One region of the Pseudomonas sp. NPDC078416 genome, then DNA from elsewhere that is predicted to be linked to it. Evidence: riboswitches for the same ligand, from Rfam matches in the RefSeq annotation. Region 1 holds a riboswitch; the other holds the start of a gene.
What was found. A riboswitch is a leader RNA that binds a small molecule or an ion and turns the genes downstream of it on or off. The one in region 1 is predicted to bind cobalamin.
Positions count from the first base shown of each region.

Region 2: another riboswitch for cobalamin. It lies ahead of ACQKEN_RS24870 (ABC transporter substrate-binding protein); the one in region 1 lies ahead of cobW (cobalamin biosynthesis protein CobW).

Region 1 covers NZ_JBNNGV010000006.1:91,767-109,830, forward strand. The annotation lists gene ACQKEN_RS09090 (LysR substrate-binding domain-containing protein) at 1-123, opposite strand, end outside; gene ACQKEN_RS09095 (heavy metal translocating P-type ATPase) at 299-2,581, shown strand; gene cueR (Cu(I)-responsive transcriptional regulator) at 2,578-2,991, shown strand; gene ACQKEN_RS09105 (cytochrome P460 family protein) at 3,185-3,772, shown strand; gene ACQKEN_RS09110 (MmcQ/YjbR family DNA-binding protein) at 3,858-4,202, shown strand; gene ACQKEN_RS09115 (DUF1294 domain-containing protein) at 4,235-4,675, opposite strand; gene ACQKEN_RS09120 (undecaprenyl-diphosphate phosphatase) at 4,683-5,513, opposite strand; gene pnuC (nicotinamide riboside transporter PnuC) at 5,872-6,435, shown strand; gene ACQKEN_RS09130 (AAA family ATPase) at 6,441-6,965, shown strand; gene ACQKEN_RS09135 (sigma 54-interacting transcriptional regulator) at 7,017-8,354, opposite strand; gene ACQKEN_RS09140 (hypothetical protein) at 8,743-9,009, shown strand; gene ACQKEN_RS09145 (vWA domain-containing protein) at 9,046-9,672, opposite strand; gene ACQKEN_RS09150 (AAA family ATPase) at 9,726-10,766, opposite strand; gene cobN (cobaltochelatase subunit CobN) at 10,862-14,626, opposite strand; gene cobW (cobalamin biosynthesis protein CobW) at 14,629-15,720, opposite strand; cobalamin riboswitch at 15,849-16,073, opposite strand; cobalamin riboswitch at 16,199-16,430, shown strand; gene ACQKEN_RS09165 (CbtB domain-containing protein) at 16,528-16,731, shown strand; gene ACQKEN_RS09170 (CbtA family protein) at 16,743-17,462, shown strand; gene ACQKEN_RS09175 (cobalamin biosynthesis protein) at 17,459-17,884, shown strand; gene cobM (precorrin-4 C(11)-methyltransferase) at 18,046-18,064, shown strand, end outside.
Region 2 covers NZ_JBNNGV010000054.1:1,590-14,143, reverse strand. The annotation lists gene ACQKEN_RS24895 (LysR substrate-binding domain-containing protein) at 1-794, opposite strand, end outside; gene ACQKEN_RS24890 (MFS transporter) at 1,033-2,319, shown strand; gene ACQKEN_RS24885 (glucarate dehydratase family protein) at 2,365-3,639, shown strand; gene ACQKEN_RS24880 (ABC transporter ATP-binding protein) at 4,162-4,956, opposite strand; gene ACQKEN_RS24875 (FecCD family ABC transporter permease) at 4,953-5,984, opposite strand; gene ACQKEN_RS24870 (ABC transporter substrate-binding protein) at 5,996-6,997, opposite strand; cobalamin riboswitch at 7,141-7,338, opposite strand; gene ACQKEN_RS24865 (aspartate/glutamate racemase family protein) at 7,583-8,305, opposite strand; gene ACQKEN_RS24860 (aldo/keto reductase) at 8,366-9,361, opposite strand; gene ACQKEN_RS24855 (ATP-dependent Clp protease proteolytic subunit) at 9,675-10,232, shown strand; gene ACQKEN_RS24850 (hypothetical protein) at 10,310-10,474, shown strand; gene ACQKEN_RS24845 (general stress protein) at 10,594-10,776, opposite strand; gene ACQKEN_RS24840 (endonuclease/exonuclease/phosphatase family protein) at 10,906-11,655, opposite strand; gene ACQKEN_RS24835 (MFS transporter) at 11,814-12,554, opposite strand, start outside.

The DNA of each region.
Region 1 (18,064 bases):
CTCCAGCTGAGCAATGCGCCGACTGAGCTTGGTCTTCGGCACCTCGATCTTGCGCGCGGCAGCGGCGAACCCCTTGTTCTCCACCACCTGCACGAAGTAGTACAAATCGTTGAAGTCGTACACGGTATGCCGCTCGCCTGGCCGAAAGGGGCTGCGATTGTCGCAGGTTGCCAATGGGCTGTCCTGTGCAGCGCTCACCACGCTCGGGCGCATTGCATTCATCGGCCTGTCGACCCTTGACCTTGCCAGCGTGGCAAGGTTGATCCTTACTGACAATCCACTTACCGGAGTGTCCACGATGCCCAGTCCCGCAACATTCGATCTGCCCATTACCGGCATGACCTGCGCCAGCTGCGCAGGCCGGGTCGAGCGGGCGTTGCGCAAAGTGCCCGGCGTCCAGGTCGCCACGGTCAACCTCGCCAACGAACGGGCTCACGTCGAGGTCAGCGGGCAGGTGGACCCTGCCCTGCTGTTGGCTGCCGTGGACAAGGCTGGCTACAGCGCCAGCCTTGATCAGGATTCAGCCGCCCAGCAAGCCGGCCAACGCAAACGTCACGACACCGAGCGCTGGCAGCTGATACTCGCCATTGTCCTCGCGCTGCCGCTGGTGGTGCCGATGCTGCTGCAACCGCTGGGCGTTCACGGGATGCTGCCGGCGTGGTTGCAGTTCGCCCTGGCAACCCCCGTGCAATTCCTCCTCGGCGCGCGCTTCTACCTCGCCGCCTGGAAAGCCGTGCGTGGGGGTGCGGGCAATATGGACCTGCTCGTCGCGTTAGGCACCAGCGCCGGTTATGGGTTGAGCGTTTACCAGTGGCTAAGCGCTGCGCCCGGGACGATGCCGCACCTGTATTTCGAGGCGTCGGCGGTGGTCATCGCGCTGGTCCTGCTCGGCAAATACCTGGAAAGCAACGCCAAGCGCCAGACCGCCAGCGCGATTCGGGCGCTGGAGGCATTGCGCCCTGAACGGGCGATCAAGTGGGTAGACGGGCAGGAAGTGGACGTCGCCATCAGCGCGCTGAGCGTTGGCGACCGTGTGGTGGTAAAACCCGGCGAGCGCTTTCCGGTGGATGGCGAGGTGCTCGAAGGCCAGAGCCACGCCGACGAAGCCCTGATCAGCGGCGAGAGCCTGCCGGTGCCGAAACAGCCCGGCGACAGGGTCACCGGCGGCGCGATCAATGGCGAGGGTCGCCTGCTGATCATCACCCGGGCGCTCGGCGCGGAAACCGTGCTGGCGCGCATCATTCGGATGGTGGAGGACGCGCAATCAGCCAAGGCGCCGATCCAGAAGCTGGTCGACAAGGTCAGTCGGGTGTTCGTGCCCGTGGTCCTGTTGATCGCCGTCGCGACGCTGGCCGGCTGGCTGATGGTTGGCGCATCGCTGGAGACCGCGTTGATCAACGCCGTGACCGTGCTGGTCATCGCCTGCCCCTGTGCGCTGGGGCTGGCCACGCCGACCGCGATCATGGCCGGCACCGGCGTGGCTGCACGTCACGGCATTCTGATCAAGGACGCCGAAGCCCTGGAACGCGCCCATGAAGTCACCACGGTGGTCTTCGACAAGACCGGCACGCTGACCTCCGGTACGCCGCGCATTGCTCACATGGCCGCGCTCGACGGTGACGAAAACGCCTTGCTGCAACAGGCCGGGGCGCTGCAGCGGGGCAGCGAACACCCGTTGGCCAAAGCGGTGCTGGACGCGACCAACGAGCGCGGCCTGAATCTGGAGGCCGTCAGCAACAGCCACGCGCTGGCCGGACGCGGTATCGCAGGAACCCTGCAGGGGCGCGAGCTGGTGCTGGGTAATCGGCGTTTGCTGGAAGAAAGCGGCCTGCTGGAAGAAAGCGGCTTGCTGCAGGAAAGCGGCTTGACCGGGGACGCCCTGCACGGGCGGGCTCAGGCTTGGGAAGCCGAAGGCCGCACGCTGTCCTGGCTGATCGAATTGAGCCCGCAGCGTCAGGTGCTCGGCCTGTTTGCCTTCGGCGACACGCTCAAGCCCGGCGCCTGCGAGGCCATCGCGCAGCTGAATGCCCGGCACATCAGCAGTCACCTGCTGACGGGTGACAATCGCGGCAGTGCCAGGGTGGTCGCCGAGGCGCTGGGCATCACCGACGTGCACGCCGAGGTGTTGCCCGCCGACAAAGCCGCGATTGTCGTGGCGCTGAAGAAAACCGGCGTGGTGGCGATGGTGGGTGACGGCATCAACGACGCCCCTGCCCTGGCCGCGGCCGATATCGGCATCGCCATGGGCGGCGGAACGGACGTGGCCATGCACGCCGCCGGCATCACCCTGATGCGCGGCGACCCCCGGTTGATCCCCGCCGCCCTCGACATCAGCCGCAAGACCTACGCGAAGATCCGGCAGAACCTGTTCTGGGCCTTCGTCTATAACCTGATCGGCATTCCGCTGGCCGCGTTCGGCCTGCTCAATCCGGTGCTGGCGGGCGCCGCCATGGCCCTGTCCAGCGTCAGCGTCGTGAGCAACGCCCTGCTGTTGAAAACCTGGACACCTAAAGACGAACCTAAAGACGAACCCAAAGACAAGACCAAAGACCAGCCCAACGACACCGGAGACGCGTCATGAACATCGGACAAGCCGCAAAACGCAGCGGTCTGAGCGCCAAGATGATTCGCTATTACGAATCCATCGGCCTGCTCCCGGCCGCCACCCGCACCGACAGTGGCTACCGGCTGTACGGCCCGAACGAGTTGCACACCCTGGCGTTCATCAAACGCTCGCGGGACTTGGGGTTTTCCCTGGAAGAAGTCGGCAAACTGCTGACCCTCTGGCAGGACCGCGGCCGCGCCAGCGCCGACGTCAAGGCGCTGGCCCACAAGCACATCGTCGAGCTCAATCAGAAGATCGAGGAACTGGCCGGGCTGCGCGACACCCTGCAGAATCTGGTCAGCCACTGCCAGGGCGACCGCCGGCCGGACTGCCCGATTCTGGCGGACCTGGCGTCGAATGGCGGTCGCACCGATCAGCCCGCGTAAGCCTGCAAAGCACCCGCGCCGCCGGATCATTTCGTCCAGTGCAATGCTGGATTGCGCGATTGGCTGATTCCGCCGACTTTCAGATCGGGGGATGATCGTAGTGCGGCAATAAATCAGTCAGACGCTCTCACCCCATCGACGAAAGCGACATCCAACCCTGCGTTCGCCTTTGTTTACCTCTGGAGATTCCGTGATGACCCGGAACATGCGTTTTGCCTCGGTGACCGCCAGCGCCCTTTGCGCCCTGGCCGGTCTGGCATGGTTGGGGCTTTCAGGGCTCGGGCCTCCAGGGCTCGGGCTTGCGCAGACCGCGAAGGCTGAATCATCCCAAGGCGCGCCAGCTGAAGCCTCGCCGGTGTTCGGCGTAACGCTGCCACCGGGCTACCGCGACTGGCCATTCGTGAGCATTGCCCATGAAGCCGGGGACAAGCAGGACATCCGCGTCATCCTTGGCAACGACATCGCGATGCAAGCCTTCAAAGACGGCACGCGGCCGTTTCCGGACGGCGCGATCATTGCCCGCCTTGCCTACACCTACGAGGTGTCGGCGCAGAACAACGCGGTCTTCGGGCGCGAACAGTCGTTCGTCGCGGGCGACCCGACCAACGTGCAGATTGAAATCAAGGATTCGAAACGCTTCTCCAGCACAGGCGGCTGGGGTTATGGGCAATTCGAAGAGGGCAAGGCCAACCCCAGCGAGAAACTTGCCAACAGTTGCTTCGCCTGCCACAACAAATTGCCGCCTGCGACCGACCTGATCTTCACCCGTTATTCCCGCTGATGCCGTGGCACGAAAGGAGCCGCTCCATGCTGCAACACGCCGGCTCGCCCGTGGCAGAATGCGTTTTTCGAACCCGGGAACACCCATGCAAATTGAAGCAGTCGCCGCGTTCTGCCTGAATCTTCCGGGCGCGCGGGAAGATTACAAATGGGGCGGCGTCAGGGTTTTCTCCATCGCGGACACCAAGATGTTCGCGGTGATGGGCCTGGCCGGGAATGACCTGTCGTTCAAGGTCGGCGCCGAGCTGTTCCTCGGTTACGTCGACCGTCCCGGGGTGCGCCCTGCGCCGTACCTGGCCCGGGCCCACTGGGTCACCCTCACCTACCCGTTCGCCATGGGCGAGGCGGAGCTTAAGGAGTTGCTGACCCGCTCCCACCAGCTGGTGGTCGGCAAACTGTCGAAGCGCCGGCAAGTGGCGTTGAAGTTGTAAAACCGCTCACCTGGCTTTTTTAGGTGAGCCGTTCAGAAAAGGTGGCGCGAAATCAGTCGACCGCTGAACAGCAGGCGGTCCATCCAGAACAGTTCGTGCAACAGCACAATCAGCCAGAACACCAACTGGTACGAAAACTTGCGGGTCTTGTGGCGAAACACTTGCTGGGCCAGCAGCGCACCTGGCCAGCCGCCGAGCAGCTCAGTGGCGTGCAGCAGCTTTTCGGGGGTGCGCTGGCCGTCTTGCCGGGCCTGCTTCTTGTCGTAGCCGTACAAGGCAAAGGCGATAACGCTCATCAGCGCGTAGATCGCCGCCGGCAGCCAACTGACGCCGCTCGTCCAATACGTGACGACCCCGTAAACCGGCAAGCCGCACAGCAACAGCAGCGCCAGCAGCTTGAGTTTCAGAAAGCGCACGACAGGTGTGCCAGCGGCCCGCCGACCCGGGTTTTGCGGTTCAGAGCGTTGAGTCATCGGAAGATCAGCCCTGCACACTGGACCAGTCGACCCAGCCGAATTGCCAGGTCGCCAGAATCAGCAAACCGAAGGCGATGCGGTACCAGGCGAACACGTCGTAGCTGTGGGTGGCGATGAACTTGAGCAAGGCGCGTACGGCGATCATGGCGAAGATGAACGCGGCGATGAAGCCGATGGCGAACACCGGCAGGTCATCGGGCTGGAACAGGTGGCGGTATTTGTACCCCGAGTACACCGACGCCGCGACCATGGTCGGCATCGCCAGAAAGAACGAAAACTCGGTGGCAGTCTTGCGCGATAGGCCGAACAGCAGGCCGCCGATGATGGTAGAGCCCGACCGCGACGTACCCGGAATCATCGCCAGGCATTGTGCGAAGCCGACCTTCAACGCATCCACCCAGGTCATCTCATCCACAGTGTCGGCGTGAACCACATGCGCGCGGCGCTCGGCCCAGAGCATGATGAAGCCGCCCACCACCAGCGCCACGGCCACGGTGATCGGGTTGAACAGGTATTCGTGGATCAGATCGGAAAACAGCACCCCGAGGACCATGGCCGGCAGCACGCCGACGATGAGGTTGAGGGTGAATCGGCGCGCCTCGGGCCGCGTGGACAAACCGGTGACGACGTCGAGGATTTTGCGGCGAAACTCCCACATCACCGCGAGGATTGCCCCGAGCTGAATAATGATATTGAACGCCATCGCGCGCTCGCCGCCAAAACCGATCAGATCCGCGACGATGATCTGATGGCCCGTGCTGGAAATCGGCAAAAACTCCGTCAGCCCTTCTACAACCCCAAGTATCAGCGCCTGTGCGGCGGTCCAAAGATCCATCATTCCCCCGGCTGGAACCTGCTCATGGCAAGGCTCTCTTGATTTGTATTACAAACTGTTGCGCGAACGATAAACGGTCGCGCGTAAAAAAAGCATGAACGCTGAAGCGGTCTGGCTCGGGCATGAGCGCGGCGATGCTAGCAGACCTTTCTGACGAACGCGCTAGCATGAATACTGGCGCGAAGGCTTTGACGTTTGTCTCATCGTCGTTACATTTCCTCTATGAACCCCCCGGGGTTCTCTGGCTGTTTCTGCACGTCCTGTTCAGACGCGTCCGACGCATCATCGCGTCCCACCTCGGGCGATAAAGCGCCTACAATCGCCGACCCGTTTTTTCACCGTTTCCTCAGGAGTTGCCATGTCAGGGCTTGAACTGTTCGCCGCTGCACTCGGTGTCATTGCCGTCTGGCTGACAGTCAAACAGAACCCGTGGTGCTGGCCGATCGGCTTAATCATGGTGTTGCTCTACACCTGGATCTTCTTTGACGTGAAGCTCTACTCCGACATGTTGCTGCAGGTGGTGTACGCCGGGCTGCAAGTGTATGGCTGGTGGCAGTGGACCCGCCGTGGCGCGGTAGACAGCGGCCGTATCGTCACCTCGCTGGGCAGCGGCAGCCTGTTGCTGAGTCTGGTGGCCGGCGCGGTGGTCAGCCTTGTGCTTGGCGCGGCCATGGCCCACTTCACCGATGCTGCACAACCCTGGCTGGACGCCGCACTGACCGGTTACAGCCTGGTGGCCCAGGTCTGGATGGCGCAGAAACGCGTGCAGTGCTGGCCGCTGTGGATCCTGCTGGACGTGATCTTCGTCGGGCTGTTTCTGTATAAGGCGTTGTACCTCACCGCCGCCCTCTACGCGCTGTTCACCCTGCTCGCCGTGCAAGGCTGGCGTGACTGGCGCGCCGACCCTGCGCTGGCGCGTTGACCGGGATGAAAGTGCTGGTACTGACGGGGCCCGAGTCCAGCGGCAAGAGCTGGCTGGCGGAAGAGATTCAGCGGCAGTTCGGTGGCGTGCTGGTGGGCGAGTACGTGCGCCAGTACATCGATGAAGTCCAGCGAGACACCGTTTACGCAGACATCGATGTCATCGCCCATGAGCAACTGGCGTGGGAAGACGCCGCCCGGGCGATCAGGCCGGCGCTGCTGATCCTCGACACCCATTTGCTCAGCAACATCCTCTGGAGTCGCACGTTGTTCAACGACTGCCCGGCGTGGCTCGAAACCGCCCTCGCCCAACGCCGGTACGATCTGCACCTGTTGCTGTCACCGGAAGGCGTCGAATGGATCGGCGACGGCCAGCGTTGCCAACCGGACCTGAGCGAACGCCAGGCATTCTTCGAGGCCAGCCGGCAATGGCTGGTGGACTACGGGCAGCCTTTCGAGGTGATTGGCGGGAGCTGGCGGGACCGCAGCGAGCGGGCATTACAGCGGGTCGGCCAGCTGCTTGACGACTGAATGCCTACACGCCGGCGGTGAACGCCGGCGGATAAATCGCCGGACGCCCTTTCAACGAATCTGATGTTTGTGCAACAAGCGATAGAACGTCGGCCGTGAAATACCGAGCACCTTGGCCGCCACGCTGAGGTTATCGCTGTGACGGGTCAGCACATCGCACAGCGCTTGCCGTTCCGCCCGGGATTTGTATTCATCCAGGGTGGCCATGCTGGAGCTGAACTCCTCTTCCCCCAGCAGCCCCAGGTCGAACGCTTCGACCTGCCGCCCTTCCGCCAGCACCAGCCCGCGACGCACCCGGTTTTCCAGCTCCCGCACGTTGCCGGGCCAGTCGTGCTTGCCCATGGCGACCAGTGCGTCCTGACTGAAATTGCGCGCCCGCCGGCCGGTTTCCCGGCTGTAGAACTGGGCGAAGTGATTGGCCAGCAAGGCCAGATCGCCGTGCCGCTCGCGCAGAGGCGAGGTGCCCACCTGCAACACGTTGAGCCGGTAATACAGGTCTTCGCGAAAACGCTTCATGCGAATGGCCGCTTCCAGGTCGACATGGGTCGCCGCCAGCACGCGCACATCGACCGGAATCCGCTCGCCCGCCACTTCAATATGCCGGTCCTGCAGGAACCGAAGCAAATTCGCCTGGACCTCCAGCGGCAAATCGCCGATCTCGTCGAGAAACAGCGTGCCGCCGTTGGCCTCTTCGATGCGCCCCGTTTTGCGCTGACGTGTCGCGTCGACTCCGTCGCCCGGTACGCCGAACAACGCCTCCTGCAGCAAATGCTCTGGCGTCGCCCCGCAGTTGATCGTAATAAAAGGCCGCTCGCGGCGCTGGGACTGCAAATGCAGCGTGCGTGCAATCAATTCCTTGCCCGTGCCGCCTTCGCCGCGGATCAGCACCGGCGATTCGGTGGGCGCCAGCTTGCTCAGCAATCGCCGCAACTCGCGCATTGGCCGACTTTCCCCCAGCAGTTGCTGGCCAGGGTTCTCTCCATGAGGGACACCGCTGGCAGAGCTGGCGCCTTTGGCACGCAGCCGCGCCATGCCGTAAGCGCGCCCCAGCGTGACCTGCACTCGGGCAACGTCGAAGGGCAAGGTATGGAAATCGAAGAACCACTCGCAGACGAAATCACCGATGTGCTCGCGGCGCAGGTCCTCGCTGTTCAGCACGGCGATCCATTCGGTGTTGCTTCGGGAGATAAGCGACTTGACCACTTCAGGGTGTTCGAAGTGCTCGGGCAGCAGACGGATAAGGCCGACGTCACAGGGACGCAACGCCGCTTCTTCGAGGGTGCAGCTGTCGACATCCCAACCGGCGATGCGCAAGCCGGGAACCAGTTGCAGGCATTCCTCGCACGGTTCGACGATCAGCAGGCGGCGTATGGAGGCCAGATCATGCATGTGAGTTTCCTTGGCGCCGGGGTCGCTTAATCATCATGGAGAAAAGGTTCTTATAAACAGTGGCTTGTGAAGGCCGATTGACACCATAGCAAGGTTTTTGACGCACCCTTGGATCGATTCTCTATAAGCCTAAGATCGAAACGTGCTTAGCGCTTGGGTGCGTCATCCAGCGATCCTGGCCGTGGAAAGGCTGGCCTCGCCTGAGTTTGGCCCAGGCATGGGGAGGAAGCGCGGCTAAAGCACCGATTAAAATAAATCAGGAAATTTCAGGAATGGGTGTGACTCAGTCGTGGGGGACGGTCATCAGTACAAGTAGGAACACCAGTAGCCACCGAGCGAAACGCCCGCCGCCGGTGCACAACGTATACGGGCACTTTGAGGACAGTCCATGAACGCCCCCTTGCGCTTCAACGATGCTTTGCTGATTGCCGGCCACGCCTTTGAACCCTTCCAGTGTGTGGCCTGGGCCCCGCAGGATGGCAACGGTGAACTGAGCCTGACCGTCGTCGACCGCACCAGCACCCGCATTGGCCGCAAGCAGATCCCGAGCAGCGCTTACTCCGATCCGAAACAACTGGCGCAGTTTCTCGAACAGGCCCGTGCCGAGATCAGCGGCGAAGGCTACAGCCTTGAGCCGTGGACCATGCCTGCCTGAATGCCTGCTGATGAAGCACCCGCCGACGAAGCGTTGTCAGCAGTCGTCGATGTGGCGGTAGTCAGCGTTTAGCTGCAAGGCGATGTCCCGCGCGCGGCCCAGTCGAATGGGCCCGCGCTCGATATCGATCAACAGCACGGGACCGCCGAACATGGCAAGCGGCTGCGCCGGTCGTGCTGATAGCGCCGGCATGTCCTTGACGCGCCCATCCGTGAGAATCAGCACCCGTTGCTGTTCCGCCGGGTAGCGCTTGTACCGGCGCAAAGACCAGTCCGCTGCCTGATTGATGGCATCGAACAGCGGCGTGCCGCCCCCAGCGCCCAATGCATCCAGCCAGGGCTGCAATGCAGCGCCGGCTTTCAGGCCCTGATGCTGCCAGCGCGCGCCCTTGCCGCTGGCGGTGAGCAACGCCAGTCTGGCGCGCTGCCGATACGCATCATCGAACACCCCCGCCAACAAACCCTTTGCCTGACTCAGCGCCTGATTACGCCGGGTCGATGCCGACGCGTCGACGATCACCAGCCAGAGCTGCTCCGGCCGGCGACTGCGGGGCTGATGGACCAGATCGCTGCGCACCCGAGGGCGACCTCGGAGCAAGGTCGGCAACCACGCAATCGCGCCGTCGGCACCAGGGCGGGCAGTGCCGCTTCGGCCGCCGCCCAGTGTGCCCGGTCGAGGGCTGGCATTCGCCCCCTTCGACAGGCGGGGGCGAATGCCTAGGGCTTTTTTGGCCAGCGGGGCACTTCTTTGCGATTGCCCGCCTGCACGTTGCGGGCGGGCAACTCACCCCAACTGCCCTCGCCTTTTTCTGCCGAGTCAGGCTGCGGCTGAGCACCGTTGTCGGGTTTCGGCGGACGTTGCTCTGACGGCGCAGGCGGTTCGGACTGTGACTGGTGGGGCGGTTGCGGTTCGCGCCGACGGTGGCGCAAGGCGAAATCGGCCACAGCGTCGATGTCCGCCTCGGTGATATGCAAACCGCCGCGCCAAGCGGCATGGGCTCGGGCCGCCCGCAACCAGACCAGGTCCGCCCGCAGACCGTCGACCCCGGCCGCAAAGCAACGCTCGGTAATCAGGTCCAGACTGACATCATCCAGTTCAATGTTCGGCAACAGGCCCCGGGCGGTTTCACAACGGGCTTTCAACGCCTGCTGCTGCGCGGCCCATTGCTGACAGAACGCTTCAGGGGCGGCGTCGAAATCCAGCCGGCGGCGGATGATCTGCCCGCGTTGCGCCGGGATTGTCTGCCCGCTCAACGCCACGTTCAGGCCGAAACGGTCGAGCAGCTGCGGGCGCAGTTCGCCTTCTTCCGGGTTCATGGTGCCGATCAGCACAAAGCGCGCTGCGTGGCGATGGGATATGCCATCGCGCTCCACCAGATTGACTCCGCTGGCGGCCACGTCCAGCAGCAGATCGACCAGATGGTCCGGCAGCAGATTGACTTCATCGACGTACAGCACGCCGCCGTCCGCCTTGGCGAGAACCCCCGGCGAGAATGCCGCACGGCCTTCGCCCAGCGCCGCGTCAAGGTCCAGCGTGCCGACCAGGCGCTCTTCGGTCGCCCCCAGCGGCAGCGTCACGAACTGACCGCTGGCCAGCAGATCCGCCAGCCCTCGGGCCAGGGTCGATTTGGCCATGCCGCGCGGCCCCTCGATCAACACGCCACCAATTTTCGGGTCGATGGCGGTCAGGCACAAAGCGAGCTTGAGGTCATCGGCACCGACGACAGCGGCCAGGGGGAAATGTGGGGTGTCGGTCATGTCGGGCTCTGTTCACACATCTGATAGTAAGGTCGTGGCATGTCGATGATCGACGCACGAGGTGTAGGCGCGCGCCGTAAGCGTTGGCGTTTGACTCATGACTCTTCGATGTCCAGCAACAGATTCTCCAGCGCCTCGCGGTACTCGCCCGGTTCCTGCCACAAGCCGCGCTGCTGCGCTTCGAGCATGCGCTCAGTCATGTCCCGCAGCGCGTCGGGGTTGTGCTGCTGGATGAACTCGCGGGTCGAGGCATCCAGCAGATAGGCATCGGCCAGCAGCGCGTATTGATGATCGTCGATCAGCTCGGTGGTGGCGTCGAAGGCGAAAAGGAAATCCACCGTCGCCGCCATCTCGAAGGCGCCTTTGTAGCCATGGCGTTTGACCCCTTCGATCCACTTCGGATTGGCCGCCCGCGATCGCACCACCCGGTTGAGCTCTTCCTTCAGCGTACGGATCTTCGGCAGATCGGGCTGGCTGTGGTCGCCGTGATAACTGGCGACCTTCTCGCCCGACAGGCTTTCCACCGCCGCCAGCATGCCGCCTTGAAACTGGTAGTAATCGTTGGAATCCAGCAAGTCGTGCTCGCGGTTGTCCTGGTTCTGCAGCACGGCCTGGACCTGGCTCAGCCGCTTGGCAAAACCATCGCGGGCCGGCGTGCCTTCGTCGCTGCCGCCGTAGGCGTAGCCGCCCCAGTTCAGGTAGACCTCGGCGAGGTCCTCGCGGCTCTGCCACAAGCGCCCGTCGATGGCGTTCTGCACCCCCGCGCCATAGGCCCCTGGCTTAGCGCCGAAGATGCGCCAGCCGGCCTGCTTCGCCGCTTGCTCGGCATCCACACCGTCGCGCAGCAATTGTTCGCGCTCCTGGCGAACGCGGGCGGCCAGCGGGTTCATGTCGTCGGGCTCGTCCAGCGCGGCAACGGCCTGCACCGCCGCATCGAACAGGCGGATCAGGTTGGCGAACGCGTCGCGGAAGAAACCGGAAACCCGCAGGGTCACGTCGACCCGCGGCCGATCAAGCAGGCTCAGCGGCAGGATTTCGAAGTCATCGACGCGCTGGCTGCCCGTCGCCCACACCGGACGCACGCCCATCAGCGCCATGGCCTGGGCGATGTCATCACCGCCGGTGCGCATGGTCGCCGTGCCCCAGACCGAAAGCCCAAGTTGACGTAAATAGTCACCATGATCCTGTAAGTGCCTCTCCAGTAACAGATTGGCTGACTGGAAGCCAATGCGCCAAGCCGTCATGGTCGGCAGGTTGCGGACGTCCACGGAGAAGAAATTGCGTCCGGTAGGCAGCACGTCCAGCCGACCGCGACTGGGGGCGCCGCTCGGGCCGGCGGGGACAAAGCGACCGCTTAGCGCGTTAAGCAGGTTCGCCATTTCGGCAGGCCCGCAGGCGTCCAGGCGCGGAATCACCACCTCATGCAGAGACTGAACAACCTCTGACAAGCCTTTGTTTTCGAAGCGATTACTGAGCGGTAATGCGCTGGCAATCTGCTCAATCATCTGTGCTGCCAGCAACTCCAGGCGCTCGCGGGTATCGCCCGTGGTGCGCCACGGATCAGTGCTCACCTCATGTAATGCCTGAGGTTTATCGCCGATCCATGGCGCGCCGAGATCACAGTCCAGCGGGTCGAAATCCAGCGCCAGCGCCTGACTCAACGCTCGCAACAGACTGGCCTGACCGCCGCGACCATCACCGCGAGGCACACGCACCATCGCCAACAGCGTGTCGATGCGCAGCCGCCCGGTGGGCGATTCGCCGAACACGTGCAGGCCGTCGCGGATCTGCGATTCCTTCAGGTCACACAGATAGGTGTCCAGACGCGGCAGCCACACGGCGGCGTCGTCCTCGCTGTTGGCATCCCCGTCCATCGCCAGTTCGCGGTCGATATGGGTTTCGCGCACCAGCCTGAGAATGTCCGTTTGCAGCTCCCGGGCACGGCGCGGGTCAAGCAGCTGCGCTTCGTAATATTCGTCGGCCAGCAGTTCGAGATCGCGCAACGGCCCGTAGGTTTCGGCGCGGGTCAGCGGTGGCATCAGGTGGTCGATGATCACCGCCTGGGTACGGCGCTTGGCCTGGGCGCCCTCGCCCGGATCGTTGACGATGAACGGGTAGATGTTCGGCATCGGGCCAAGGATTGCGTCCGGCCAGCAGTGCTCGGACAGGCCGACGCCTTTGCCCGGCAGCCACTCCAGATTGCCATGCTTGCCGACGTGGATGACGGCGTGGGCGCCATAGCGTTTGCGCAGCCAGAAGTAAAACGCCAGATAGCCGTGGGGCGGGACCAGATCCGGGTCGTGATACACCGCACTGTGGTCTACGTTATAGCCCCGCGCCGGTTGAATGCCGACGAAGGTCATGCCGAAACGCAGGCCGGCGATCATCATCCGCCCGTCGCGGCACATGGGATCGGTATCAGGGGCGCCCCACCGCGCGATGACGGCATCGCGATTGGCTTCGGGCAGGGCTTGAAACGCCGCCCTGTACTCGTCCATGGCCATGCTCTGATGGCACGGCCGTTGATCGAGGCTGTCCGGGTCGTTGGTGACGCCGCCGAGCAAGGCGTGGATCAGTGCGGTGCCGGTCTCGGGCAAGTCCTCGACCGGGTAACCCTGGGCCTGCATGGCCTTGAGAATGTTCAGCGCGGCCGCCGGCGTGTCGAGGCCGACGCCGTTGCCGATGCGCCCGTCACGGGTCGGGTAGTTGGCGAGAATCAGCGCCACCCGCTTGTCGACGTTGGCGGTACGGGCCAGCAGCACCCAGCGCCGGGCCAGTTCGGCGACGAAATCCATGCGCCCCGGCTGGGCGCGGTAGCAGACCACGTCGGACTGGCTGCGCTCGCTGTGCCAGGCCAGGTCCTTGAAGCTGATCGGCCGGCTGATGATGCGCCCGTCCAGTTCCGGCAACGCGATGTGCATGGCCAGATCGCGAGATCCCAGGCCTTGGGCGCTGGCCTGCCAGGCGGGTTCGTTGTCCTGGGCACAGATGGCTTGAATGACCGGGATGTCCCGGCGAAACGGCCGTACATCCGGCGCGTCCGGGCTGGATTGGGCGAAGCCGGTGGTGTTGAGAATGACCTCGCAGTCCACCTCGTCGAGCCAGTCCTGTATCGCGCTCATGCAGCCGGCTTCCTTGAGGCTGGCGACGGCAATCGGCAACGGGTTCAGGCCCTGGGCCGACAAGCGCTCGCAGAACACATCGATGAACCCGGTGTTCGCCGCTTGCAGGTGGGAGCGGTAGAACAGCACGGCAGCGACCGGCTGATCCGTGCGCCAGTCGGCCTGCCACCGGGCCAGGTCGGCGTTGGCGTTCTGCGGGTGGTAAATCACGGTGCGCGGCAGGGTCTGCGGCTCGACCCACGGGTAGTCGCCGCCCAGCCAGCGCGTGGCGATGAAGTTGAACAGCGACTGCGCGTTGTGCTTGCCGCCCTGACGCAGGTAATGCCAGAGCCGCTCGCGGTCTTCGACAGATTCCGTGCTGTGCGCGCTCAGCTCGGGGTCCGGCCGATCGCAGCCAGGGACCAGAATCAGCTTCACCCCTTTCGCCGCCAGTTCCACCAGCCGCTCGACGCCGTAACGCCAGTAGCCGATACCGCCGTGCAGGGAAATCAGGATGACTTTGGCGTGGCGCAGCACCTCGTCGACGTACAGATCCACCGATGCATGGTTTTGCACCTGCATCGGATTGGCCAGGCGCAGACTCGGGTAGTCGTCGGGCAGTTGCCGCGCAGTTTCGGCCAGCAGCGCCAGATTTGAGTCGGCGCTGCACAGGATCACCAGCTCGGCGGGCGTCTGGCCCAGGTCAGCAATGCTGTCGTCGGGAACGAAGCCGCCGGGCTGTGTACGCAGCAGGTGCATGGTTAGCCTTTGATCCCAGAGACCGCGTCACGCAATGAGACCGCGGCGCGCAATTGCGCTTCGAGCACGCCAGCGTCCAGTTCCTGGCCGATCAGCACCAAATGGGTTTCACGGGCTTCGTCTGTCTTCCAGGCGCGGTCGAAATGCTTGTCGAAACGCGTGCCGACGCCCTGCACCAGCAGGCGCATGGGTTTGCCGGGAATGGCGGCGAAGCCTTTGACGCGAAGGATGCCGTGCTGGACGACGGCCTGGGTCAGGGCATCGAGCAACAGCGATTCATCAGCCTGGGGCAGTGTGATGGAAATCGAGTCGAAGGCGTCATGGTCATGATCGTCAGCGTCGTCGCCTTCGTGGTGGTCGTGGTGGGTCTTGCGGCCATCGATGTGCAGCTCGGATTCCGCGCCCAGGCCCAGCAATACGCTGATCGGCAGCTGGCCCCTGTTCGCTTCGACGATTTTTACTGCCGGCGGCAGTTCTTCCGAGACTTCCGCGCGCACGGCGGCGAGCGCGTCAGCGTCGAGCATGTCGGCCTTGTTCAGCACGACCAGATCGGCACTCGCCAGTTGGTCGGCGAACAGCTCGTGCAGCGGCGATTCGTGGTCCAGGTTCGGGTCGAGTTTGCGCTGGGCGTCGACCTGATCCGGGAACGCGGCGAAGGTGCCGGCGAGCACGGCCGGGCTGTCGACCACGGTGATCACGGCGTCAACGGTGCAGGCGTTGCGGATTTCCGGCCACTGGAAGGCTTGCACCAGCGGCTTCGGCAGGGCCAGGCCCGAGGTCTCGATGAGGATGTGATCGAGGTCGCCGCGACGGGCCACCAGTTCCTGCATCACCGGGAAGAACTCTTCCTGAACGGTGCAGCACAGGCAGCCGTTGGCCAGTTCGTACACACGACCGACGGCTTCTTCTTCGGTGCAGCCGATGGTGCATTGCTTGAGGATGTCGCCGTCGATGCCCAGCTCGCCGAATTCGTTGACGATGACGGCGATGCGTCGGCCTTCGGCGTTGTCGAGCATGTGCCGCAGCAAGGTGGTTTTACCCGAGCCGAGAAAGCCGGTGACGATGGTGACGGGAAGTTTGGCCAGTGTTTTCATCGGTTGCCCTCAGGCATGCGGCAGGGCAACGAGGACGAAAACAGCGCAGGGCCGGCGGAAGCAGGCGCGCGGTTCGATTCGCCACCGGATCACCCCGCCCGGTTGTAGTGGAATTCCTCGGCCGCTTGCAGGCGGTCCGATTCGAGGCAGGTCTCCTGGCTCACGGCGGCCGGTCGCTGACAGGCATCGTCAGGCGACTGGCATTCATCGCGCCTTCCCGCTCGCGCAGTGGCTGTGCAATGAAGCTGTCCGTTTACAGTTGCGGGGGCAGCTGCGGCTTGAAACCGCATTCCCTTCTTAGCGCCGGTGGCCTTCATCCAGGCGGCCGGCGAACCTCAAGTGCGCAAGGCTACGCAGTGACTGGAAGTCGGTCAATCGCGCTGTTGCAACGATTGCTACGCCAATTTACGCATCGATCGCCGCATCCACTGATGCATGGACTGACGGGTCGATTGACGCGTGAAACAGCCCGTGGTCTCCTACACACCTTGTTACGGGTGCCCTTCACAGGGTGAAACGGGAAACCGGTGCGTGCAGACCTTCGGGTGTGTATCAGTCCGGTGCTGCCCCCGCAACGGTAAGCAAGTGAAGAATCAGATCCACTGTGTCGGCAACGACATGGGAAGGGGATTCTTGAAGGCACGACGGCTTAACGGCTGTTGCATGCGCCCCTCGCGAGCCCGGAGACCGGCCCGATAACGTTACCTAACAACCCGCGGTGGGCGGGCGCTGTTGATCGCTGCCGGCCTTCGCCTGCGGTGTCTTCGCGCCTTTCCGTCCGCTGAATCCACTTCAGAGGGAAGCGCCATGTCCATCAGCACACCCCGCCAGACGTCCGGCACCACCATCACGACGGTTGTTACCGCCACCCTGAGCCAGCGCCTTGTCGCCGCGGTCAGCGCGATGTTTCTCGGCGCGTTTCTGGTCTACTTCGCCGGCTTCTCCCATATCGATGCGGTGCACAACGCGGCACACGACACCCGTCACAGCTCCGCCTTCCCCTGCCATTGAGACCTGCCGCCATGTTCAAGCGAATCGCGCAAACGGCCGGGTTCACCGGACTGCTCGCTGCCCTGTTGTTGACGCTGTTGCAAAGCTTCTGGGTCGCGCCTTTGATTTTGAAGGGAGAGACCTACGAGAAAGCACCCGCCGTCGAAATGCACGAGCATGCCGAGGGCGCCATGGCCGGTCACGTCCATGACGAAGAGGCGTGGGAGCCCGAAAACGGCTGGCAGCGCGTGCTGTCGACCGCGGGCGGCAATCTGGTGGTGGCAGTCGGTTTCGCTTTGATGCTGGCAGCGCTGTACACCCTGCGTACGCCGATGAGCGCTAGAGAAGGCGTGCTCTGGGGATTGGCCGGTTATGCCGTGTTCGTGCTGGCCCCGACCCTCGGCCTGCCGCCCGAACTGCCCGGTACCGTCGCGGCGGACCTGACGCAGCGGCAGATCTGGTGGGTCGGCACTGCCGCTTCCACGGCTGTGGGCCTGGCGCTGATAGTGTTTGCTCAACACTGGCTGCTGAAGGCAGTGGGTGCAGTGATTCTGGTGGTGCCGCACATTGTCGGCGCGCCGCAGCCGGCGGTGCATTCGGCACTGGCCCCGGAAGCCCTCGAAGCGCAATTCAAGATCGCGTCGCTGCTGACCAATGCTGCGTTCTGGATTGCCCTGGGCTGGATCAGCGCCTGGCTGTTTCGTCGCAGTGATGCACCCGCGACGCGACCCGGTCTGAACCCCGCCCTGTGAATGATGTGCGCGATCGACAGCTGTGGGTGGTCGGCCTCGGCTGCCAGCGCGGCTGTTCGGCACTGGAGCTTCGGCAATTGATCGAAGACAGTTTGCCGGAGTGTCGGCTTGAACCGCAGGACATTGCCGCCCTTGCCTCGATCGACGGCAAGTCGGATGAAGCGGGGTTAACGGAACTGGGTCATGGGCTGGGCCTGACGATCGGGTTTTTCAGTGCGGCTGAACTGGCAGGTTACGAGACCCAGCTCAGCCATCGATCGGAGATCGCTTTCGAGCGCACCGGTTGCTACGGCGTGGCTGAAAGTGCGGCACTGGCAATGGCGACCCGTTTGACCGGCTCGCCGGCGACGCTGATCATCCCCCGCCGAAAAAGCCCCCACGCGACATTTGCGCTGGCGAGTGCACAGCGTGCCAACACGTGATAAGCGCTGGACGCGGGCTTTTAGTGGGACCGGCTTTAGCCGGGAAGGCGTCAGGCGTCACACATGCAAATGTGAGGGTGTACCTGCAGGCCCCTTCCCGGCTAAAGCCGGTCCCACGAAAGCAAAACAGAAGCTCAAATGAATTCCAATCAGGACACCCCATGACTGTTTTTTTCATCG
Region 2 (12,554 bases), on a different contig from region 1:
CCTTCACCCAGATCGATGTCGCGAAACGTCACGCCCTTGAACACCACATTGGTGGCGCAGCGCGGCACCAGTGCCAGGCCCATGCCGGCGTTCACCAGAGCCAGAATGGTCAGCGACGAACCCAGCCACTGCACGTACTCGGGCGCCACTTGCGCCGAGCGAAACATGCCGGTTAGCAATTCGTTGAACGGCGGATAGGCCGAGTGCGAGTACATCAGGAAGGGCTGAGCGTCGAGGTCCTGCACGCTGATGTGCCGGGCGTTCGCCAGCGGATGACTGCTGGGCACGGCGAGCACGAAGGGTTCGCGGACCAAGCATTCGGTTTCATAACCGGGCTGCAGCAGCGGCGCGCGCACGATGCCCAGGTCGATGCGCCGGGCGCGCAGGGCTTCGTGTTGCTGATAGGTATTGAGCTCAGTCAGGGAGATTTTCACGTGGGGCTGGTTCTGCCGGGCCTCGGCGATGACCCGTGGCAGAAACTCGTACACCGCGCTGCCGACGAAGCTGATGGTCACCGAGCCGATGTCGCCTTCGGCAAAGCGTCGCGCCGCGATAGCGGCCTGATGCGCGCGCTCCAGCAGCGTCTGCGCTTCGATGAAAAACGCCCGACCCGCTGCGGTCAACGCGACGCTGCGGGTGTTGCGGTTGAACAGCTGAACGCCCAGCGAATGCTCCAGCAGCTGGATCTGCCGACTGAGGGGCGGCTGGGTCATGTTCAGACGTTCGGCAGCCCGGCGGAAGTTGAGTTCGGTGGCGACGGTGGTGAAGCAGCGCAGTTGGGCAAGCTCGAACATTGATCTATTCCGGGTATCAATCAACAGTCAATCTAGATTAGACGGGAACAATGTGCCGGTCCATGATCGGTTCACTACCTGCATTTCCCACGCTCATCCCAAAAAAAATACAAAGACCGGGAGTCGCACCTTGAACCGCACCGTTCCCATCAGTGAACCCCTTCACAGCGCAGATCCCACCGTACTGGCCCGCGCGGCCGCAAAAGTGAAGCGCCATGTGTTGCCGTTGTTCGTGATCATGTTCATCGTCAACTACATCGACCGCGTCAACATCGGCTTCGTCCGCAGCCACATGGAAACCGATCTGGGCATTGGCGCTGCAGCTTACGGGCTCGGCGCCGGTTTGTTCTTCGTCGGCTACGCGCTGTTCGAAGTCCCGTCGAACATGCTCCTGCAACGGTTCGGCGCCCGCGCCTGGCTGACGCGCATCATGTTCACCTGGGGCGCAGCGGCGATGGCGATGGCCTTCGTGCGCGGCGAAACCAGCTTCTATGTGCTGCGCTTCATCCTCGGCGCGGCAGAAGCGGGGTTCTTCCCGGGCATCATTTATTACTTCACCCAGTGGCTGCCTTCCAGCGAACGCGGCAAGGCCATGGCCATCTTTCTCAGCGGCTCGGCCATTGCGTCGGTGATCTCCGGGCCGGTGTCCGGCGCCTTGCTCGGCGTCAGCGGCATGAACCTGCACGGCTGGCAGTGGATGTTCATCATCGAAGGCTTCGCCTCCATCGCCTTGTGCGGCTTCGTCTGGTTCTGGCTGCAGTCCCACCCTCGCGAGGCGAAATGGCTGACTGAAGAGGAGAAGGGCGCACTGATCAGCGCCATCGACGCGGAACAGCGCGCCCGGGAAGCGGTTCAAGTGGTCAAGCCGTCGATCTTCAAGCTGCTCGCCGACCGGCAGATCATGCTGTTTTGCTTCATCTACTTTTCCGTGGCCCTGACCATCTACGGCGCGACGTTCTGGCTGCCGAGCATGATCAAGAAGATGGGCAGCCTCACCGATTTCGAAGTCGGCCTGTTCAACTCGATCCCGTGGATCATCTCGATCATCGCCATGTACGGCTTCGCGGCGCTGGCCGCACGTTTCAAACATCAACAGGCGTGGGTCGCGGTCACCCTGGTGATTGCTGCCTGCGGGATGTTCATGTCCACCGTCGGCGGGCCGATCTTCGCCTTCGTCGCCATCTGCTTTGCGGCCATCGGTTTCAAGGCGGCGTCCGCACTGTTCTGGCCGATTCCCCAAGGCTACCTGGACGCGCGTATCGCAGCGGCGGTGATCGCGCTGATCAATTCCATCGGCAACCTCGGCGGCTTCGTGGCGCCCACCGCGTTTGGCTTTCTGGAGCAAAAAACCGGCTCCATTCAAGGCGGCATGTACGGCCTGGCACTGACCTCGCTGGTGGCAGCCGTGGTGATCTTCTTCGCCCGCACCGCGCCGAAGGGCAACCCACACCGCCCAAAGCTTGAAGACGCTGCAGCACTGCAAGCAGCCGCGTCGCTCCGCTCGGCGTCAAGCGTTAAACCCTAGCCCCAAACTCTTCGCCTTAACCCCTGATTGACCGGGAGAAGTCATTTGAAAATCACACGCGTCACCGTCACCCCGATTGCCTTCCGCGATCCGCCGTTGCTCAACGCCAGCGGTATCCACGAGCCCTTCGCCCTGCGCTCGATCATCGAAGTCGAAACCGACAACGGCTACCTCGGCCTGGGCGAAAGCTACGGCGATGCCCCGGCTTTGGCGATCCAGCAGCAGTTGCAAAGTCAGTTGATCGGCATGGACCCGTTCAACCTCAACCACCTGCGGGCGGTGGTCAAAGCTACAGTGGCGGCGAACAAACCCACTTCGGTGGCGGGTGCCGAGCTGGCGCCGGGTTCCCACGCCAGCAAAGCGGTGAGCAATGCCTATTCGGCGTTCGAAGTCGCCTTTCTGGACGTGCAGGCACGCTCCATGAACCTGCCGCTGGTTGACCTGCTCGGCGGCGCCGTTCGCGACCGCGTTCCGTTCAGTGCGTACCTGTTCTTCAAATACGCGCAACATGCCGAGTCGCCCTACGCGCCAGACAGTTGGGGTGAAGCGCTGAGCGAAGAACAGATCGTCGCCCAGGCACGGCGGATGATCGACGCGTATGGCTTCAAGAGCATCAAACTCAAAGCCGGCGCCCTGGACCCGGAACACGAAGTGTCGTGCATCAAGGCGCTGAAAAAGGCCTTTCCGGGCTACCCGCTGCGCATCGACCCCAACGGCAACTGGTCCCTGGAAACCTCGATCCGCATGGCCGAACTGCTCGGCGACGACCTGCAATACTACGAAGACCCAACGCCTGGGCTGGAAGGCATGGCCGAACTGCATAAACGTACTGGCCTGCCGCTGGCGACCAACATGGTCGTCACCGACTTCGACGAATTCCGCCGCAGCGTCGCGCTCAACAGCGTGCAGATCGTCCTCGCCGACCACCATTACTGGGGTGGCCTGCGCGACACCCAGGCGCTGGCAAAAATGTGCGACACCTTCGGCCTCGGCGTGTCCATGCACTCCAACTCCCACCTGGGGATCAGCCTCATGGCCATGACCCACGTCGCCGCCGCCGTCCCCAACCTCGACTTCGCCTGCGACACCCACTACCCATGGCAAGAACCGGACGAAGAAGTCATCAAAGGCGGCAAACTCCCCATCATCGACGGCTGCGTCCACCTCACCCGCGAACCCGGTCTGGGCCTTGAACTGGACTACGACCAACTGGGCAAACTCAACGACCAGTTTCTGACGTGCGGCATTCGCCAGCGTGACGACGTGCGGCAGATGCAGAAATACAAACCGGAGTGGAAGGCGGTGAAGCCGCGGTATTGAGGTGGGGTGGGAGCTATCAGCGGGCCGGAGGCCAAAACGCGGGATGACGCGGAGCGTCACGGGATGCATGCCCACGCTGAGCGTGGGTACGATCATTAATGACCCACCGCGTTCGCCAGCAAGCCGGCTCCTACAGACAATTGCGTGCAGTCAGTGGGACCGGCTTCAGCCGGGAAACTGTTGATCTGCTCTAACGCGCTTTTGATCTTCGTACACAAAAAGCCCAGACACCACCAAACGCGACTTGGGTGCAGGCTGAACGCAGACGACGCGCAGTGGGCCGAGCCGCATGGATGCGGCGAGAGCGCCGTCAGGACATGGATGTCCGTTCGGCGCGGGCCCACGGAGCGTCGTCGGAGTGAGGGTATTCCGACGCAGGAGGAACCTAGCCAGGAACAGGCACCCTTGGTTACTTGGGGATGGTGCGACTTTCGACTTTTCCAAGTAACTCGCCGAAGGCGAAACAGTCTGCCCCCAGGCAGACGCCCTTGATCTTAAGAATCTTGATCTTGATCTTGATCTTTAAGGGGAACCCGCCCGCAACCGCAAAACCCGGGCCCCGTCAAACGGATCAACCAACCAATGCCCCCGCACCCCAAAAACCTCACCCAATAGTGCCGGCGTCAACACATCAAAGGGCGAACCCAACGCCACCAGCCGCCCACCGTCCATCACCGCCAGACGATCACACCCCAGTGCCTGATTCAAATCATGCAACGCCACCACCGTCGTCACCGGCAAATCCTGCACCAACTGCAAAATCGACAACTGCTGCTGAACATCCAGATGATTCGTCGGCTCATCCAGCAACAACACCTGCGGCCGCTGCGCCAACGCCCGCGCAATATGCCCGCGCTGCTGCTCCCCACCCGACAACGTATGCCACGCCCGATGCGCCAGGTGCTGCAAACTCACATCCGCCAGCGCCTGCGCCACAATCCGGTCATCGTCCTCGCCCCACGGCGCCAGCGCCGACAGCCACGGCGTACGGCCCAGCTCAACCGCCTGCAACAGACTGATCGAATCACCGGTCTGTGCATGCTGCTCCACCACCGCCACCTGCCGCGCAATGTCCCGCCGGCTCAGCGTCGCCAAGCGCTTCCCGCCCAGGCGAACCTCGCCCCGCGAAGGCGCCTGAATCCCCGCCAGCAGCTTCAACAGCGTCGACTTCCCCGAGCCATTGGGCCCAACGATTCCCAGATTTTCCCCCGGCCGAATCGCCAGACTCACCCCACTGAGCAGTGGCGCGCCCTTGACCGAATAACTCAGGTCACTGCCTTCGAGCATGGTGCCAAGCACCTCCTGACGGGCGTTCATCGAGGACGATTCCCACGGACCAGAATCATCGCAAAGACCGGTGCGCCCACCAGCGCCGTGATCACCCCGATCGGCAACACCTGGCCCTTGATCAACGTCCTCGACAGCACATCGGCAGCGATCATGAACAGCGCGCCGATCAAGGCGCTCAAGGGCAACAACCGTGCATGGCGCACGCCGGCCATCAAACGTACCGCATGGGGAATCACCAGACCGACGAAGCCGATGGAACCGACAATCGACACCATCACCGCGGTCATCAGCGCGGCGGTGAGGATCAGCACAGCCTGCACCCGGCGCACCGGAATGCCCAGCGAAGCCGCCGAATCGCTGCCAAAGGTGAACGCATCCAGCGCGCGCCGATGCCACAGGCACACCAGCAAACCGAGCACCACGACCGGCACCGACAGCGCCACCGACGACCAGCGCACGCCGCTGAGATTGCCCAGCAACCAGAACATGATCCCGCGGGCCTGCTCGGCATTGGCCGACTTGGTAATCAGGAAGGAGGTCAGGGCGTTAAACAGCTGAGACCCGGCGATGCCCGCCAGGATGATCTGGCCGGCAGCGGTCTGGCCCCGCGAGGAGCGGGCGAGCAGGGCGACCAGCGCGAAGGCGGCGATCGCCCCGGCAAACGCGCCGGTCGACAGGGAGATCGTCCCGGCGCCGATACCGATGATCGCCACCAACACCGCGCCGGTCGAAGCGCCCGCGGAAATACCCAGCAAGTACGGATCGGCCAGCGGGTTGCGCAGCAGCGATTGCAGGACCACGCCCGACACCGCCAGCCCTGCGCCGCAGGTGGCGGCCACGATGGCCCGGGTCAGGCGGTAATTCCAGACGATGCCCTCGTCGATCGGGTCGAGGGGAAAGCCTGCGGCCCACAGCTTGTTGGCCAGCACCTGAACGATCACCGGCAGACTGATCGACGTCTCGCCGATGGCTACCCCCGCGAGCACCGCCAACGCGAGCAACGCGATCGCCCAGGCGCCATGCCCGAAGATTCGGACGACGCTCGACCGGGGCATGCTGACTGACGTCATTGCGCGTGGGTGGCCTGGGCCAGTTGTTCGATGCCGTCAAACAGCCGCACGCTGGATTCCATGGCGCTGGCGTCCATGATCACGATGCGATTGTTCTTCACGGCGTCCATGTTGCGGGTGACCGGGTCAGAGCGGAGGAAGGCCAGCTTCTTCTCGTGATCGTCAGCCGGGAAGCGCCGACGGTCCATCCGCGCGATGACCAGCACGGTCGGGTTGGCCTTGGCGATGGTTTCCCAGCCCACGGTCGGCCACTCCTCATCGGAGTCGATGACGTTACGCATGCCGAGGGTGTCGAGCATGAAGTTGGGAATGCCCTTGCGTCCGGCGACGTAGGGGTCGACGTTGATGTCCGGGCTGGAAAACCAGAACACCGCCGAGACAGGCGGATTGTCGTGGGCTTTTGCCTGCGCCACGGCCTGGGCAAGCCGGCTCTGGTAATCCGTGATCAACTGCTCGCCACGGTCCTGTACGTCGAAGATCTGCGCCAGCTGACGCAAGCTTTTGTACAGGGTGTCGATGCGGAAGGCTTCGAGGCGCGTGCCGTCGGCGCCGACCCGGTTGTTCTTGCCCTCGCAGTCGGACGGGAGAATGTAGGTAGGGATGCCCAGATCGCGGAACTGCTCGCGGGTGCCGACCGCGCCCTGTGGCCCGACCATCCACTCAAACTGCACCGGGACGAAATCCGGGCGTTTGCCGATCACCGATTCGAAGCTTGGCGCATTGTCGGCGAGGCGCTCGATGCCGTCGTTGAGGGTTTGGTACTGGGGCAGAACCGGGTTGAACCACAGCGACGTGCCCACCACATTAGGCCCCAGGCCCAGCGCATACAGCATCTCGGTGGCGGCCTGGCCGATGGTCACGGTTTTCTGAGGCGCGTGGGTGAAGCTCAGCGCTTCGCCGCAGTTGTCCACGGTCAAGGGGTAAACCGTCGACGCCGCGAGCGCGGCGGTGGGCAAGGTCAGGGTGACGAGCAGGGCAGCGAGGCGGCGCAGCGGCATGAACAGCGATCTCCAGAAAGCCTGAATGCATGGCGAAGCAGGCGCTGGAAAGTCCATCCCGACAGGCGCCCCAAAGATAAAGGCGCGCACAGCGTGCGCGAACGACGCACGAACGGGAGTCCTTCCCCGGACACCCCGCCGGTGAATGAATATGCTGGCCGGCAGGTCTCCTGACTGGCGCGTCATCGCCGTGCTTCGGCCTTCCCGGGGTTAACCCAGTGGCAAACAGGAAGCAGGGCTCGGCGCCTACAGTTGCGGGGACAGTTCCGTTTCAGCGCGAAGGCACGCGCCTGTGGATTCCCTATTAATTCCGAGTGGAAACCGGCGGCGGGGATACTAAACGATTCGGCGGGTGGAGGCGAATGCAGCGGCGGGAAGGGATGTTGCGCGTGCGGCATCGGGTACATCATCGATTCGAGTACCCGAGCGGATCCGGCACGGTACACGATCCGTAGAAGCCGGCTTGCTGGCGAATGCATGGTGTCAGGCGACAGAAACGTAACTGACCCACCGCGTTCGCCAGCAAGCCGGCTCCTACAGGGCGGCTTCAGCCATTCATTCGCGTAGTGCCCTTGAAGCTCACACCTACAACTTGAACGGCCAGCCGACAATCTTCTTCGGCCGTGGCGTGGCATAGGTCCGCACTTTCGAGGTTTTCAACCCCAGGCGCACCAGCGATTCCGCCAGTGCCACCGCTGCGGTCACGCCATCCACCACGGGCACGCCAGCGCGTTCACGGATGAGTTGATCCAGCCCGGCCATGCCGCCACAGCCCAGGCAGATCACCTCGGCCTTGTCCCGGTTCACCGCTTCGATGGCTTGCTCAACGATCGCCTCGACCGCTCGCTCCGGGAATTCCTCCAGCTCCAGCACGCTCATGCCACTGGCCCGCACCGACGCGCAGCGCTCGTACACCCCGGCCAGCTTCAGGCGGTCTTCGATCAGCGGCACGGTGCGGTCCAGCGTCGTGACCACGGCGTATTTATGCCCCAGCAGCATCGCCAGGCTGGCGGCCGCTTCGGTGATGTCCACCACCGGCACCTCGAGCAGTTCCTGCAAACCTTCGCGGCCATGCTCGCCGTAGCCGGCTTGAATCACCGCGTCATAAGGCCCTTCGTAGGACATGACCCGATCCATTACCGCGATGGCGGCCAGATAACTTTCAAAATTGCCTTCCACCGACTCGGCGCCGAAGCGCGGGGTCAGGCCGATGATTTCGGTGCCGGGGGAGGCCACACTGCGGGCCTGCTCGGCGATGGTCTCGGTCATGGATTCGGTGGTGTTGACGTTGACGATCAGAATTCGCATGGACAGATCTCGCGCAGAAAACAAGGCCGGGCGTCTGGCCCGGCGTCGTTGCCCACGATATCAGTCTTTCATTGGCACGGGCGCCTGCAGGGCAATGAAGCCCTGATCGCGCATGGCCTGCCAGAAACCATCCGGCATCTGGGCGTTGAGCGCGGTGACGTCTTCGATGATTCGCGAGGGCCGGCTGGCACCTGGAATCACGGCTGCCACCAGCGGGTTGGCGAGGACGAACTGCAGCGCCGCCGACTTGATATCGACCTGATACTGCCGGGCGATCTCCTGAATGTGCGCCACCTTGTCGAGCATCGCCTGGGACGCTTCCTGGTATTCGAAATGCTTGCCGCCCACCAACACGCCGGAGCTGTAAGGGCCGCCGACGACGAACTCGGCATTGTGCTGGCGAGCCTTGTCGAACAGCCGTTGCAGCGGCTGGTCATGGTCGAGCAGCGAATAACGACCGGCGAGCAGGAAACCGTCGGGCTGCGCTTCCTCCAGGTCCAGGGTCAGTTCGCACGGCTCGACGCGGTTGACGCCCAGGCCCCAGGCCTTGATCACGCCTTCTTCGCGCAAACGGGTGAGGGCGCGGAATGCCCCGGTGCGGGCGATGTTGAAATGCTCGATCCAGGCATCGCCATGGGCGTCCTGCGCGACGTCGTGGACAAACACGATGTCCAGCCGATCAGTGTTCAGCCGCTTCATACTTGCTTCAATCGAGCGCAGCGTGGCATCGGCGGAGTAGTCGGTGACGATCTTGTTTTTCAGGCCTTCGGCGAACGGACCGCTGCGGGTCTCGGTGTCGATCTCGTCGGAGATCAGCCGGCCGACTTTGGTGCTCAGGGTGTACTTCTCGCGGGGGACGCCGGCGAGTGCCTTGCCGAGACGCTGTTCGGACAGCCCGGCGCCGTAGATCGGTGCGGTGTCGAAATAGCGAATGCCCTGGTCCCAGGCAGATCGAACGGTGGCCGCCGCTTCCTCTTCATCGATGGTGCGAAACATGTTGCCCAGCGGCGCGGAGCCGAAGCCGAGGCGGCCGATGATTTTGTCGTGCAGACTCATGGGGGTGTCCTGTGCGGTGGGGCGTGTCTGATGGCGCGCGGTTCATGGCCCTGATCGAGCACGATGAAACCGGCGAAGCTTCTTTACTGACTGTGGATTGCTGCAGGGGTTCTTCGGAATGCGCGGCGTCTTCCTTTCACATGCTCAGCGAGCGGCTATCCTCAGCCCATGCAAATCTGGCTAGCTGCGGCACCTCAGTGGGAGCGGCTCCTGCAGTACCTCAGTGGGACGGGCTCCTGCGATATCTCTGTGGGACCGGCTTTAGCCGAGAAGAGGCCTGCGAGTAAGCCTTCCATGTCCAGCGAGGCCGCCAATGAGCGAGCACATCATTCATTTCCATTGCGGGGTCGACCAGGCCAGCACCGAGCATTTCCGCGATCGCTGCCTGGAAGCCCTGGGCAAAGGCGCGACCGGGTTGCTGCTGAATCTGTCGACCGCCGGCGGCAGCACCGCGCTGGGGTTCACGCTCTACAACTTCCTGAAATCCCTGAAAGTGCCGATCCGCGCGCTCAATAGCGGGAACATCGAATCCATGGGCATCGTGATCTACCTGGCGGCTCAGGAACGGATCGTCTGCCCCCACTCGCGTTTTCTGATCCATCCCATGAGCTGGTACTTCAACCAGAGCTCGGTGGACCACTCGCGCATGCGCGAATACCTGCGCAGCCTGGACAACGACCTGCAGCGCTACGTGAATATCTACCAGAGCGAAACCGTAAGCGCGGTGCACCCGCTGGACATCGGGCGCTGCCTGTCGGCGGAGGAGAAGGTCATCCGGGCCGAAGATTCGCTGGCGTGCGGCATTGCCCATCGTGTCGAGCAGCTGCAGTTTGCCGAAGACGCCGTGCACTGGACTGTCAGCGCCAGCTAAGCTCAATCCATTGAACCCGGTCGTTGTTGAACCCTCTGACTCTATTGTTGGCCCCATTGAAACGAGAGGTAACTGCCATGCAATCCCATACACCAGACGCTGCACCCGTCCCGCCGCGTCCCGCTCCTCAGCCGGGCGACGAAGAGACAGGCTTTGACGCCGACATGGATCCGGGCAATGAAGACCCGGGTTCCCAGTTCGATCGGGACGCAACGGTGCCGCTGATCGATCCGGATAAATGAGGGGGAGGGTGCCGCTGACAGCGTGCGCTTGCCATGGGGCATACGCCGCTTGGCTAACTGCTGCTCAAACAAAAGAGCGAGAGCCTTGGCCCTCGCTCGCTTCACTCACCCGCACGTCGTTACGACTTGCCGCCTGAGCCGCCTTTCTTGCCGGCGCCGCTCGCGCCTGCACCCGACTCTTTCTTCATATCGCTTCCGGCATTGCCGCTGCTTGAAGCTTGTCCGCCTTTCTTGCCGGCTTCGGACGCTTTCTCTTTATCATTCGCAAAATTGCCAGGGTTCGACTTTCCGGTGTTAGCCATGATCGCAGACCTCTTGTTATTGATAAGGCGAGGCAAGTGCCTCGCCTTAGTTGTGAGGGGGCGTTCCCGCAATGGTTTAACCCATCACTTGGCTTGCAGACCAACGGCGGTGTTGATGAATGCCCGCTGTTACATGTGAACTTCGACCGCCAACGGCAGGTGATCCGAGAGATGCGTCCACGGCCGCGTACCGAGGATTTTCGGGTGGTGGCTGGTGGCGTTGCGCAGGTAGATGCGGTCCAGGCGCAGCATCGGGAAGCGCGCCGGGTACGTCTTCGCTAGCCGCCCCTGGCTGCGCTCGAAGGCTTCATGCAGGTAGCCGCAGCGCTGCAGACGCTTGTTGCCTTGCAATTGCCAGTCGTTGAAATCGCCGGCGATCACCACCGGGGCGTCTTCGGGCAGGGAGTCGAGCAGGTCGCAGAGCAGGTTCAGCTGCAACTGACGGTGGCTTTCCAGCAGGCTGAGGTGCACGCAAATCGCATGGACTTCCGCGTGCCCCGGCACTTGCAGCACGCAATGCAACAGGCCGCGGCGCTCCGGCCCGGTGATCGAAATGTCCAGGTTGCGGTGGTGCAGGATCGGGTACTTGGACAGCAGCGCGTTGCCGTGGTGGCCGTCCGGGTAGACCGCGTTGCGACCATAGGCGAAGTCCGTCCACATGCTGTCGGCGAGAAATTCGTAGTGCGGCGTGTCGGGCCAGTCCTCGTATTTCGCGGCATGGCGGTCGTGGCCACCGAGGACTTCCTGAAGAAACACCAGATCGGCACCGGTGCTGCGCACGGCTTCACGCAACTCCGGCAGGATGAAACGCCGGTTCAGCGCAGTGAAGCCCTTGTGGGTGTTCACGGTCAGCACGCGCAGCTTATGGACTTCGCGCAACGTGGCCGGGTCCGGAGGGGTAGCGTTCGAGCCAGCGGGATCGGGGGTCACGCCCTCACTCCTGTTCGGTGGATGTGCTATTCCGACCGGGCCGCGAGGCGGCAGTTCAGCTTTTAACGGGCTGGCGCTGGCCGGGAGGCTTTGACTCAGCGCGGGCGCTACACCCGCGTGTCGACCGGCGCCCTGCGCGACAGCACCACCGCCAGCGTCAATGCCGCCACCGACAACACTGCAGCGGAAAAGAAAATCCAGCCATAACCCATGCCCAAAGCCACCGCGCCCATCAGCGGTCCGGCAATGGCCAGGGCCAGGTCGAAGAACACGGCATAAGCGCTAAGCCCGGCACCGCGACTGCTGTTGGGCACCTGCTTGATGGCTTCAACGCCCAGCGCCGGGTACACCAGCGACAAACCAAAACCGGTCAGCCCCGCGCCGATCAGGGCGAAGGTGGTGTCGGGGGCCAGCCACAGCATCAGCAGACCCAGGGTTTCCACCGAGATGCAGACGATCGCCGAGCGAAAGCCGCCGAAGCGGTTGATCGCATTGATGAACAGCAAACGCGCAACGATGAAGCAGATGCCGAACACCGTCAGGCACCAGGCCGCGCCTTCCCAGCCGCGGGCCACGTAAAACAGCGTAATGAACGTCGTCAGCGTGCCGTAGCCGATGGAGGACAGGGTCAGGCTCAGGCCGAACGGCGCCACCCGGCCGAACACCGAGAAGAAGGGCAGGCGCTCGCCGCGCACCACCGGGATCGCCGGTTTCTTGCGAATCAACAGCAGCGCCCCGGCCGCCAGCACGAACAACACCACCCCCAGGCTGGCAAAGCCTAGCGCGCCGACCATCACCACCCCCAGCGGCGCGCCTATGGCAATGGCGCCGTATGACGCAATGCCGTT